3 regions of the Aminivibrio pyruvatiphilus genome follow, and region 2 is predicted to be linked to each of the others. Evidence: riboswitches for the same ligand, from Rfam matches in the RefSeq annotation. Region 2 holds a riboswitch; each other region holds the start of a gene.
What was found. A riboswitch is a leader RNA that binds a small molecule or an ion and turns the genes downstream of it on or off. The one in region 2 is predicted to bind molybdenum cofactor.
Positions count from the first base shown of each region.

Region 1 (4,277 bases), on a different contig from region 2:
GGAAGCTTGGTGATCCTCACGCCGCAGGCGTTGTAGATGCCGTTGATGACGGAGGCATGGGGGCTCGTGAGGGGAAGCTCTCCGATGCCGGCCGCGCCGTGGGGGCCGTCGGCCCTGTGCTCCTCGAAGTAGATGACCTCGATGTCGTCGGGGATGTCCTTGATGTAGGGGAACCCTGCCCCGGGCATGGTGGAGTGCTTCTCGATATCCTCGAAGTCCTCGGAGAGGGCGAGGCCGATGCCCTGGGCGATGCCGCCGTAGTTCTGTCCGTCCACCACGAGGCGGTTGTTGATCTTCCCGCAGTCGCACATGAGGGTCATCCGGTCCACGGCAGTCTTGCCCGTTTCCGTGTCCACGGTCACCTCGGCCATAAACACGCCGTACATGTAGATCACGAAGGGTTTCCCCTGGCTGTTTTCATCGCATGCGGCCCCCTCCACGGCGGACCACTTTCCGGCGAAAGAGGTCGGCTTTCCGGCGGCAACCAGTTCGTCATAGGTCATATACCCGCCGTCCTTCTTAAAGAAGCCGCTTTTTGGCTTCGCGGTCTCCTTGAGCAGGGTTTCGCAGGCCACCCGGATGGCGTTGCCCGTCATGACCTGGGACCTGGAGCCGCCCGCAGGCCCTGAATTGGGGCATTTCGCCGTATTGGGCCACGTAAACCGGAGCTTGTCGGGGGAGATGCCCAGGGGGCGCAGTGCCTCGTGGGCCGTTCCGATGGCGCCGATATCGGCACCCTGGCCGTGGTCCTCCCAGGCCGTACAGATGGTGATGGTCCCGTCGGGGTTCATGTCGACCCGTGCCTCGGAACCATCGGGACCGTCGAGCCCGCAGCCGTATACACCCACCGAGAGGCCGACGCCTTTTTTGTAGCGGGCAGTGGAGCCCTCGGCGGCTCTCTTCTTCGCGAGCTCGTACTTCGGCCGGAGCGCCTCGAGCATCTTCGGAAGGGAATAGGACTCGGGCGCCTGTCCCGTGGGAGAAGTGCTCCCCGGCCGGTAGGCATTCTTCAGGCGGATCTCCAGGGGATCCATGCCGAGCTTCTCCGCCAGTTCATCCATAAGGACCTCGGAGGAGAAGAGGGACTGGGGGGAACCGTAGGCCCTGAAAGCCGAGCCCCAGGCATGGTTGGTGCACACCGTCCGGCCCTCGCCCCTGATGTTGGGAATATCGTATCCCGCGCCCATGAACTGGGTGCCCCGCAGGGTCAGCAGATCGCCGAACTCGGAATAGGGGCCGTGATCCACGGAATAGTCGGTTTCCATGGCGAGGAGCTTTCCTTCCCTGTCGGCGGCGAACTTCATGTTGACGAAGAAGGGGGAGCGCTTTCCGGTGTACTGCTGCTGCTGCTTCCAGGTGTAGTTCAGCGCCACGGGGTGTCCCGTGGCCAGTGCCGCGGCTCCCACGAGGGCTTCCATGGTGGGGCTGAACTTGTAGCCGAAGGTGCCCCCGGAAGGATTCGTCACGAGAACCAGCTTTTCGGGCTCCACACCCAGACCGGGGGCGATCATGGCCAGGTGGAGATGGACGCCGATGGACTTGGAGTGGATTACCAGCCGACCCTCGTGGTCCAGGTAGGCGAATCCCACGTCAGGCTCGATGGGCATGTGCGGCTGCCTGCCCACGTAGAAGTCGTCCTCCGCGGTGACCACGTCGGAACGGGCGAAGATGGGGGCCGTATCCTCCCCTTTCTTGATTTTCTGGGTGAAATACACGTTTGGTGTGCCTGGATGGATTTCGATGGCATCCTCCGCCATGGCGGCAGGGGCGCTCATGTAAGCCGGAAGAACCTCCAGGTCGAGCTTCACTTTTTCGGCCGCCGCGGCGGCGTTCCTGTAGCTGTCGGCGCAGACGATGGCCACTGCGTCACCGTACTGGAAAATCTTCTCGTCGCACAGGATGGGGCGGTCCCACCCGTCGCCCTTGTTCGTGGGGAAGGTGATGAGTCCGGTAATCCTGTTTTTCCCCCTGATATCCTTGTGGGTGACGATCTTGTAGACTCCGGGCATCTTCTCCGCCTCGGAGGTATCGATACCCTTTATGTTGGCGTGGGAAACCTTCGCCTGGACGAGGGCTGCGTGGAGGGTTTTCTTCGGCATCTTGAGGATAAGGTCGGCGCCGTAGTCCAGGGTTCCGGTGACTTTTCCGACCGCAGTGGGACGGGGGTACCTGCTGCCCCAGATCCGTCCGTCACCAGGAAGGACGAAATCGAGATCCTTCACGTCCATCTCCCCCCGGAGCACCTTGGCGGCATCCATGACGGCGTCCACGATGGGCTTGTACCCGGTGCAGCGGCAGGCGTTCCTGTTGGCCTGGAACCAGTCCCGGACTTCTTCCCGGGTCGGATTGGGGTTGGTGTCGAGAAGGGCTTTTGCGGAGACGATGAATCCGGGGGTGCAGAAACCGCACTGGGCGGCCCCGTGCCTGATCCATGCCTTCTGGATGGGGTGGAGATTCCCGGGAGTGCCTATCCCCTCGATGGTGGTGATGCAGGCTCCTTCAGGAAGCCGTGACATCTTGTACACGCAGGAACGGGTATACGTGCCGTCGATGATCACGCCGCAGGAGCCGCAATGTCCCTGGCCGCAGCCTATCTTGGTTCCGGTGAGCCCGAGCTGTTCCCTGAGTACGGAGGCAAGGGTGCTGTCGTCCTCCACTATGATGTTCCGTTCGACGCCGTTGACAAAAAAGACTTTCTGAATCATCCTGTTCCCAGCTCCTTCCGTTCGTCGGCAGGGGGCGGGGCGGCAGAGCTCCGGACCTGTGCGCGGCCATGCGATGAGGACCGGAACCTCCGCCCCTTTCCTGTTCAATAAACTCTTCGCGCGGGGCTCTCCGTCAGGTTTCCGCTGAACCGACCCCTCCTTTCGCCTCGTGCAGATGGAAAAAATAAAAGCCGCCCTCAAGACATGAGGACGGCTTCGCCGTGTGCGGAAAAACGTCCTCCTTGCCAAAGGGGAGGCGCACCTGTTTCCGGATGCACCCTAACGGTCGCTGCCCGTGGGATAGATCCTTTAGGACAGGCGACTCGGAGGAAAAGATTGATATTCTCAGAAGTAAATTTCAAAAAAACACTAACTAGTTTGAGCCATTTTATACCATGAATTCTTTCCGGGCAAGCCTACTCCCAGTTGGTTATATCCTTCCCCGGACCGTCTCCTCCCTCTTCGCCGTCGGCACCGAGGGAGAACAGGTCGTATTCGCCGTGGTCGCCGGGGCGGCGGTAGACGAAGGGGCTTCCCCAGGGATCCGCCGGGAGCTTCCGGAGGTAGCCTCCCTCCCTGTATTTCCTCGGTTCGGGAGGAATGGAGGGTTTTGTCACCAGGGCTTCAAGCCCCTGGGCCGTGGAGGGGTACAGACTGCTGTCGAGCCGGTACATCTCCAGGGCCTGCTCGATCTCCCGGATCTGCACCGCCGCCGCGGTTCTCTTGGCATCCTCCCCCCTGCCCACCACCCTGGGCACCACGAGAGCCGCCAGCAGGCCGAGGATGACCACCACCACGAGCACTTCCACCAGCGTAAAGCCCTTCCGTTTCAGCTGCCTTTCTTTCATTGCACAACCTCCGTTTCAGTTCTGCCCGCCCGTCATCCCGCGAGACTGGACAGGTCAAATATGGGAAGGAGCACGGCGATGACCACGAAGCCCACTGCCAGTCCCAGAAACAGCACCAGGAGGGGTTCCGCGAGAGTGGCCGCCTTTTCCATGCCGTCCCGGGCCTCCTCCCAGTTCATCTCCGCCACCTGGCCGATGGCACCCGGCAGGTCTCCTCCCAGCTCGCCGATCCTGAGGATGTAGACCGCCTCCTCGGGAAAGGTGCCAAGCCTCTCCAGGGCACGGTCGAACCGGAACCCTTCCTTCACGAGCCGGGCGGCCTCCATCCACCGCTCCGGCCGGGAGTCCATGGAGGAGGCCATTCCGAGGGCCTGCACCAGGGGGATCCCAGCGGAGAGCAGGGTCTTCAGGTGGGACATCACCAGGGAGAGGGCGATATTTTCCCGGATGCGCCGGAAGAAGGGGAGGCTCACGGACCACTTTCTCTTCCGTGCCAGGAAAAAGAACCCCATCAGGGCAAGGACCAGCGCCGGCCACCATTCCCGGAGAAACGCCGCCGTTCCCAGGAGGATTCTCGTGGGAAGGGGCAGGGCCTGCCCCATGTCGGCAAAGAGGTCGGCGAGCCGGGGAACCACGTAGGTGAGCAGAAAGAGGACCACGGCGAAGCCGATGACCGTCATGGCCAGGGGATAGGTCAGGGCGGACCGGATCTTCCGCCGCTGCC
Region 1 covers NZ_SORI01000005.1:45,512-49,788, reverse strand. The annotation lists gene C8D99_RS05315 (molybdopterin-dependent aldehyde oxidoreductase) at 1-2,705, opposite strand, end outside; molybdenum cofactor riboswitch at 2,928-3,046, opposite strand; gene gspG (type II secretion system major pseudopilin GspG) at 3,122-3,553, opposite strand; gene C8D99_RS05305 (type II secretion system F family protein) at 3,586-4,277, opposite strand, start outside.
Region 1: another riboswitch for molybdenum cofactor. It lies ahead of C8D99_RS05315 (molybdopterin-dependent aldehyde oxidoreductase); the one in region 2 lies ahead of C8D99_RS12700 (ABC transporter permease).

Region 2 (4,277 bases):
CCTTCCGGTTGTTCCATATCATCCTGTTGCCTGGCGTGCCGTCGGCGGCGAGGGGTATTTCCGTCCAGCCCCAGGGGGTGACCAGGAGGAAGCGGAAGGCTATTCCCTGGGAGCCGAGGGCCCGGATGTGGGAGATGTACCGGTAGACGTCGCCGATGATGAAGGTGTCGCTGATCATCCACACCCGCCGGCAGAGCTTCCTGTTGAAGAGGGAAGCGTAGTCGATGGCCATGCGGAGGCTGTCCTCGAAATCGGTGGGGCCCACGTTGAGCACGACGGCATCTTCGTGGCCTGAGGGTTTCTTGAGGTTGGGAAGGAGATCGGCGTAGTCGTCCACCCACTCGAGCTGGGTAAAGAGCTTCTCCCCGTCGGCCTCGAGCACGCTGTCAAAGAGCGCGGAGAGTGGATCGCCGTCGTGTTCGGCGGCCTCGGAGGTGAGCGATTCCTCCATCCACTGCTGCAGCTGGGTCACTATTTTCTGGATGTACCGTGGGTGTTCCGTTCCCGCCATGGCTGAAAGAATCTCCCCTACCGTCCATTTTTCTTCATTTCCGCGTTCGAATGTCATAGGATCCTCCGGAACTTCTATTATGGGGGAAGCATACCATATACCCATTCCCGCCACAACAAAAAGCGGGGAGAGAAAATGGGCGGTTTTCAGGCGGAAACGCCCTCGATTTTTCCCCGCCTCATGGAGACGCGCCTTCCGCAGACGCCGTCGAGCCACTGGATGTCGTGGGAGGCGATGAGGGAGACGGTGCCCCATTTTTCCCAGGCTTCCCTGATCACCCGGGCCATCAGAAGGGCGTTTTCTTCGTCCACGTTGGCGGTGGGTTCGTCGAGGAGGAGGACCTTCGTCCGGAGGACGAGGCGGGAGGCCAGGGCCACCCGCCGGGATTCGCCTCCCGAGAGCATGTACCATTCCCGTGCGCCGAAGTCCGGAGAAAGGCCTACCATCTCGAGGGCTTCGGCGACCCGGTCGGCGAGGCGGTTCGTGTCTCCCCGGACCCTGAGGCCGTAGGCCACGTTCTCGAAGACGGAGCGCCGGAGAAGATAGGGCTCCTGGAGGAGGAAGGTCACTTCCCTGCGGAGTTCACTCTCCCGTTCTTCCGTGGGTTCCCCCAGGAAGCGGATGGTACCTGCCGCCGGCTTCAGGAGGAAAGCGAGGGCCTTTAGAAGAGTGCTCTTGCCGCTGCCGTTGTGGCCGACAAAGGCGGTGGGGCCGTCAGGCGGAATGTCCAGCCTGTCGATGTGGAGCACGGGGTCATCCTCGTAGGCGCAGACGAGCGCTTCGATCTCGTAAAGCGGAGCTGATCCCGGACGTCCGGTCTGCCTGTTCATGCTGCCGTCCTCCTTCGGAGAGCCGAAAGGGACCAGTTGAGAACGAAGGAGAGGGCGAGGAGCAGGACTCCGAGGGCGATACCGGTGGAGAATTCTCCCTTGCCCGTTTCCAGGGTGATGGCGGTGGTGATGGTGCGGGTGTGCCACTTGATGTTGCCGCCGATCATCATGGAGACGCCCACTTCGGCGGTGACCCTTCCGTAGGCGGTGACGGCGGCGAGGAGGATCTGGTGCCTGCTCTCCCAGAGAGTGGAAAGGGCGAGGCGTTTTCCCCGGGCGCCCAGGGTGAGGAGGGTGAGGCGAAGCCGTCCGTCGACGCTTTCCACGGCGGACGCCGTGAGGGCGACCACGATGGGGAGGGCCAGGATGGTCTGGCCTATGGCCATGCCGGGAATGCTGAAGAGAAGTCCGTATCCGCCGAGGGGCCCCCTGTTGGAAATGAAGGCATAGACGAAGAGTCCCACCACTACCGTAGGGATGGAGAGCAGCGTGTCCACGGTGATCCGGAGGATCCTGCGCCCCGGGAAGGAGAAGTAGCCGATGATGAAACCCAGGGGAACGCCGATGGTGAGGGTAACGGCCATGGAAAGGAACGAAAGCTTGAGGGTGGTGATCACTGCCGTCCATACTTCCTCGTCCATGGTAAAGATGAGGCCGAGTCCTTGAATGAAACCTTCCGAGAGGTAGTTCACGAAAATCCTCCCTTTCCATAAAAAAATGCCTCTCCCCAAACCGCAGGAAAGGCACGCCGAGCGTCCTTCCCTCCTTGCCGTGCGGGAGGCGCTTCCGTTTCCGGGAGCACCCTGTCGGCCATGAATCCATGGGCTGCCGCCTGTAGGTTTCATGGCTCGGAGGGACTGTCCGCAGGGTATTGTACCCTGCCCCTTTCCCGAAGGCAACCGGAAGGAGCGGTCATGGGGTACAATAACCGGAGAATATGTGCGGAGGTGGATACATGATTCCTTTCAGACTGAGGCGGGAAACTGCCTGCATGGTGATGGTGGACGTCCAGGACCGGCTTCTGCCGGCCATTTCCGGAGCGGAGGAAATCCGCCGGAATACGGTGAAGCTGGCAACGGCGGCGAGAGTGCTCTCCGTTCCCTTTGTGTACACGGAACAGTACCCCAGGGGGCTTGGCCCCACCGACGGGGAAATTCTGGCGGCACTGCCGGAGGGTGCTCCCCGCATGGAAAAGAACACGTTTTCCTGCTGCGACGAAGCCGCTTTTGAAGAGCTCCTGCAGGGAACGGGCCGTTCCGTGACGGTGATCTTCGGCATCGAGACCCATATCTGCATCCTGGCCACCGTGCTCGACCTGCTTGAGAAGGGCCGGAAGGTGGTGCTCGCTTCGGATGCCTGCGGGAGCAGGGACCCCCTGAAGGCCGAGCGGGCCCTTTCGGCGATGGCGGCGGCCGGTGCGCTGGTGGTGCCCGTGGAGTCGGTGATCTACCACCTTATGGGCAGGTCGGGAACGCCTGAGTTCAAGGAGCTTCTCCCCCTCTTCAAGTAAGGACATCCTGACAGGGGCGGATATTCGGGAAGGAGGCAGCGCGACACAGTGAACATCGACAGGGAAAAGGCCCTCCAGCTGCACCGGAAGGCCCGGGGGAAGATCCGGATCTACCCCACGGTGAACATACGGAACGAGGAAGATCTCGGCATGGCCTACGTGCAGGGGGGCGCTTACGCCGCCGCCGGAATCATGGAGGATCCGGATGTCATTTTTGAATATTCGGGCAAGGGCAACCGGCTCGCCCTCATCAGCGACGGCTCGGCTGTCCTGGGCATGGGCAACATCGGCCCCAGGGCGGCTCTGCCGGTGATGGAGGGCAAGTGCCTGCTCTTCAAGAACTTCGGCGACGTGAACGCCATCCCCCTCTGCATCGACGCCCGGAATGCCGATGACATCGTCGCCATGGCTAAAATGGTTGCCCCCACCTTCGGGGCGATCAACATCGAGGACGTGTCGAGCCCCAATTCCTTTACCGTGGTGGAGCGCCTCCAGACAGAGCTGGACATACCCGTCTTCTGCGACGACCAGCACGGCTCGGCGGTGGTTGTGCTGGCCGCACTGATGAACGCCCTGAAGCTGGTGGACAAGGAGCTGCCGGACACTTCCACCGTAATCATGGGTGCGGGGGCGGCGGGAATCTCCGTGGCCCGGCTGCTGCTCAACGCAGGCGCGGGGCGGGTCACGGTGCTGAACAAGTGCGGCATCATCGGGCCCGGCAACGGATGCATGAATTTCGTCCAGGAAGAGCTGGCGAAACGGCTCGGCGAAACCCGGGGAGGAGCCTCCCTGGACGAGGCCGTAAAGGGAGCGGACATCTTCATCGGCCTCTCGTCGAGGGGGAAAATCAGCGCCGCTCACGTGCGCTCCATGAAACCGGGAAGCATCGTCCTCGCCCTCTCCATGCCCGAGCCCGAGATCTCCTGGGAGGAGGCCTCGGAGGCCGGAGCCGCCGTCTTCGCCGAAGGTTTGACGGGAACGTCCAATGCCATGCCGAACCTCCATGCCTACCCCGGAATCGCCAGGGGGCTGCTGGATGTCCGGGCGAAGGGGCTGAACGAAAACATCCTCATGGCGGCCTCCCGGGCCATTGCGGGGGCGGTTGACCGGAGGCGCCTTTCCCGGCGGTGCATCATCCCGGACCTGTTCTCCGACGAAGTGACGCCACGGGTGGCCGAGGCCGTTGCCCAGACGGCCATCGCCGAGGGGCTCGCCTCCCTGAATGTTCCGCCGAAGCAGGTGTACGAAGAAACGTGGCAGAGGCTCTTCGGCGGCATAATGGAAAGAGTGTAGAAAAAAATCGGGGCTCCCTTCAGGGAGCCCCTAATGTTTTTTCGGGAGGCTACAGCGCCCGGAAGAGCAGGAGCACCGTTCCGGCCAATGTGACGAAGACCGAGTGGCGCTCGCTCTTCCAGAGAATGGACAG
Region 2 covers NZ_SORI01000021.1:45,231-49,507, reverse strand. The annotation lists gene C8D99_RS12710 (hypothetical protein) at 1-568, opposite strand, end outside; gene C8D99_RS12705 (ATP-binding cassette domain-containing protein) at 658-1,341, opposite strand; gene C8D99_RS12700 (ABC transporter permease) at 1,338-2,033, opposite strand; molybdenum cofactor riboswitch at 2,089-2,207, opposite strand; gene C8D99_RS12695 (isochorismatase family protein) at 2,297-2,851, shown strand; gene C8D99_RS12690 (NAD(P)-dependent malic enzyme) at 2,900-4,144, shown strand; gene C8D99_RS12685 (methyltransferase family protein) at 4,194-4,277, opposite strand, start outside.

Region 3 (4,277 bases), on a different contig from region 2:
AGGACATAGCCGCCCTCCATCTTTTCGGAGGATTCGTCATTCTTCTCCTCGCCTCCGTTCTGCTTTTCCCCACGGTCCTGGGCCTGAGGCTCTCTTTCGCTTCCCTTTCAGCCGTGGCGGACGGAATAGCGGAGCGCCTTTCCGGGAACAGGGACATTACGGAAACGGCTTTCAACGTGCAGGTTCTGGGGGCCGAAATCGGCGAGGCCGTGGAGGATTCCCGGGTGACGGAGTTCAGGCGCTTTCTCAGAAGCCTGGAAAATGCCCTGAAGATCATCGGGAGGCAGGGAGAGGAAATAGCCGCCCTCACGGAAGAAGCCCTGGCCATACAGGACAATCTCACCGATGTGAACCGTGAGCTCACGGAGAGGCAGAAAATCTGGAGAAATACGCTGAACGTCATGGAGACCGTTTCGGGCACGGGCGAAAGCGGCGGGAAGCTTCAGAGGATCGCCGAAAGCATTCGGGAGAGCACCGGTGCCTTCGGTGTACTCCTGGCACACCACAGGGACGGAGCCCTGAGAAACCTGGCCATCAGCGGTTACCGGTCCGCAGCGCTTCTGGATTTCGCTATTCCCCTGGAGGGAAGCGTGGCCGGACGGGCCTTCAGGGAGAAACGGCCGGTATGGGTTGAAAATGTGTCTCTCGAACCGGAGTACGGCATGGTTCACCCCGAGGTGGCGACGGAAGTGGAGATTCCCCTTGTGCACCGCGGCAGAAGCGTGGGGGTTCTCGAGGTGGCTTTTGCGGGCGAAGGCAGGCCCAGGGACGACGAACTCATGGAAACCCTGATGCCCGTTGCGTCCGCCCTGGCCGGCCTCTTTGACGTGGAAGACGCCCGCAGGGAAATCAAGGAATCCTACAGGTACCTGGCTGAAAAACTGCAGTCTGTCACGGAGATTCACCATCTCGAGACGGCGGACCACATGGACAGGATCGGCGCCTACTCACGCCTCGCCGCGGAAGCCCTGGGAAAATCCAGGGAAGAGCAGGACGACATCGAGATCTTCTCACGCCTGCATGATATCGGGAAGCTCAGGGTCCCCATGTCCATCCTCGGGAAGGCCGGCCCGCTTACCGGAGAGGAGATGGCCCTCGTCCGAAACCATCCCCGGTGGGGTGCGGAGCTCATCGGGGGCGCGGAATGGCTTGCCGCGGCGAGGCGGATCTGTATGACCCACCATGAAAAATGGGACGGCAGCGGTTACCCCCTGGGCCTTTCGGGGGAGGAAATTCCCTGGGAAGGGCAGGTAGTGGCCCTGGCTGACGTCTACGATGCCCTGCGGTCCCGCAGGGTCTACAAGGACTCGATGTCCCACGAGGAGGCGGTCCGCATCATCCTGTCCGGCGACGGCAGGACGGAGCCCGGCCATTTCGGCCCCGAGATCATCGAATTTTTCAGGAAATTCCACGGGGAGATGGACAGGATTTTCGAAAGCCGCCGGGTGAGGTAACAAAAACCGGCGCTCCCGTGGTATCATAAACACAAAAGAATATGCTTATCTCCGAGCCCGTTCGCCTACAGGATTTTCCCACGGCGGCGGGCCGTCAGGGTCCGTCCGGAAACAGGCGGGCCTCCCGTGTTCGGCAAGGAGATAGCGGACTTCACTGGAGCCGTTCCCTGCCGTTTGTCGTAGGGGAACGGTTTTTTTGTGTTTTTGTGTTTCGCGATCAGGCACACTACAACATAAAGGAGGAAATTACAGTGAAAATGAGAAAAATGCGGTCGTTTCTGTTCGTCTGTCTGTTCGTCTTTGTCCTTGCGGGGGCCGCTTCCGGCGCGGAGGTTCTCCGGATGGCCACCACCACCAGCACGGACAACACGGGGCTTCTTGATTACCTGGCCCCTCTGCTCCTTCAGGAGAAGAACATCGAACTCCAGTGGGTTTCCGTAGGTACGGGCAAGGCTCTTGAGTACGGCCGGAACGGTGACGTGGACGTTCTCCTGGTCCATGCTCCCGAGGTGGAGAAGAAGTTCGTCGCCGACGGATGGGGTGTCAACCGCCGCCAGGTGATGTACAACGACTTCATCGTGGTGGGCCCCGTTTCCGATCCTGCGGGGATCAAGGGGATGGCCGCCGCCGATGCCCTGAAGAAAATCGCCGCCGTCGCGGCTCCCTTCGCCAGCCGGGCCGACAAATCCGGGACCCACGTGGCGGAGCTTGTCCTCTGGAAAAACGCCGGCATTCCCGAACCCGACAAGGAGAAGTGGTACATCCAGACCGGCCAGGGAATGCTTGAAACCCTCATGATCGCCGATGAGCGGAAGGGCTACTGCCTCACCGACAGGGGAACCTTCATCAAGTACGAGGATTCCCGGAAGGAGCAGGGGGGGCTGGTGATCATCGTCGAGGGTGACGACTCCCTGAAAAACCAGTACAGCGTAATCGCCGTCAACCCGGCAAAATGGGAGAACCTCCGGTATGACCTCGCCGTGGCCCTCATCGACTGGATGGTGTCCCCGTCGACCCAGAAAGCCATTGCGGACTTCCAGCTTCTCGGAAAGCAGCTCTTTTTCCCCAACGCCGAAAGATAAACAACAAAGGAGCGCCGGAAACTCCGGCGCTCCTTTCCTGATGTGTTCCCGTTTCCTATGCCTTTTCCTCGATGGCCACTTTCTTCATCTTCTCGGCCTGGATCTTTTCCGAGACTTCCACGGTGAGCACGCCGTTTTTGAACGTCGCCTTCGCTGTGTCCGGGTCAACCTCCAGGGGAAACTGGATGGACCGGGAGACCTTTCCGAAATAGCGCTCCGACCGGAAAAGGTCGTTCTCTTCCACCGTTTTCTCGTCGGATTTCTCCGCCTGGAGAGTCAGCCGGTCCTCGAAAACATTCAGCTCCACCTTTGACGGGTCGATGCCGGGAAGCTCGAACTCGGCGAAAACTTTTCCGTCCTTCCGGTAAAAATCCCCCCTGGGAACCGCAGGAACCCTTTCCGTCTCCTGGGCATACCCCATATCGGAAGAAAACTCGCCGAATGCCCGGAGCATGTCCCTCATCATCCTGTCCACCGAAGCGAATGGTGCGATGGGCTGTGCCATGTCATTGGGCCGTATGGCCAGGAATCTCCGTGTCATTGTCTCCACCTCCATGAGTCTGATCTATATTGACCTTGTGATCATAATTATATACGTCAGTATTGGTTAGACAAGGGCGAAAAAGAGAAATGAGCAGGAAATAAAGGTAAATATGGCCGCATTTTGGAGACTGCCTCCCGTTTTCTCTTTTTTTCTTTGTATTTCTCCTGCGGGGAAAAGAAGATGCCTCTGAAGGTGTACAATGAAGAAAAGTAATCTGACAAGGGAGAGTGTGCAATGAAAAAGGACATAGGAATCTCCACCCCTCTCTATCCCGCGCCGGCCCTGGTTGTGGCGGCCTATGGCACCGACGGGCGGCCCGGCGGGCTCATGGTCGCCTGGGGGGGAGTCTGCAACTCGGAGCCGCCGTGCATTTCGGTGGCCGTGGCGAAATCCCGTCATACCCTGGAGGGAATACTGGAGAAGAAGGCCTTTACGGTGAACATACCGTCGGAGGCCCAGGCCGCGGAAGCTGATTTTTTCGGCCTCGCGTCGGGAAGGGATACAGACAAGTTCTCCGCGGCGGGACTCACCCCTAAAAAGGGGGATATCGCGGACGCTCCCCTCATCGAGGAGTTTCCTGTTTCCATGGAGTGCGAGGTCGTTCAGTTCCTTGATCTCGGATCCCATATCCTCTTCGTGGGAAAGGTGGTCAAGACCTGGGCACGGGAAGAGTGCCTCGACGAAAAGGGCTATCCGGACCCTGAAAAAGTGCGCCCCCTGGTTTTCGCTCCCCGCACCGGGAAATACTTCGGCCTGGGGGATCTTGTGGGAAAGGCCTTCGGCGAGGGGAAAAAGTTCCTGCCGAATAAGTCCTGAAGGGGGCTTTTCATTCTGCCGCTGCAAATAAAGGAGCCCCGGCCTTAAAAAGCCGGGGCTCCTTTCCGCTTCAGGAGAAATTTCCCTAACGTACTTCTGGGGTATCCGCCCTGGGGCGGAGCAGCAGAAAGAGTCCGATGACCGCGGATGTGCTCCCGAGGGCGATGGGAAGGCTGCCGTGAAGGGCCAGGAGGCCGAATGCCGCAAAGCCAAGCCTCTCAGGCAGGGACAGCCTCCGCTTTGTAAAGCCGGTGATGGCGAATCCCAGTCCCGCCATGGCGGCGACGCCGCTGACGATGGATATGATGTTGCCCATGAACGTGCTCTTGAGGAGCAGGCCCGGGTCGTAGCAGAAGGCGAAGGGAACGATGAAGGCGAGGA
Region 3 covers NZ_SORI01000032.1:7,824-12,100, forward strand. The annotation lists gene C8D99_RS14210 (HD domain-containing phosphohydrolase) at 1-1,454, shown strand, start outside; molybdenum cofactor riboswitch at 1,492-1,611, shown strand; gene C8D99_RS14215 (ABC transporter substrate-binding protein) at 1,712-2,536, shown strand; gene C8D99_RS14220 (Hsp20/alpha crystallin family protein) at 2,592-3,077, opposite strand; gene C8D99_RS14225 (flavin reductase family protein) at 3,315-3,896, shown strand; gene C8D99_RS14230 (TRAP transporter permease) at 3,982-4,277, opposite strand, start outside.
Region 3: another riboswitch for molybdenum cofactor. It lies ahead of C8D99_RS14215 (ABC transporter substrate-binding protein); the one in region 2 lies ahead of C8D99_RS12700 (ABC transporter permease).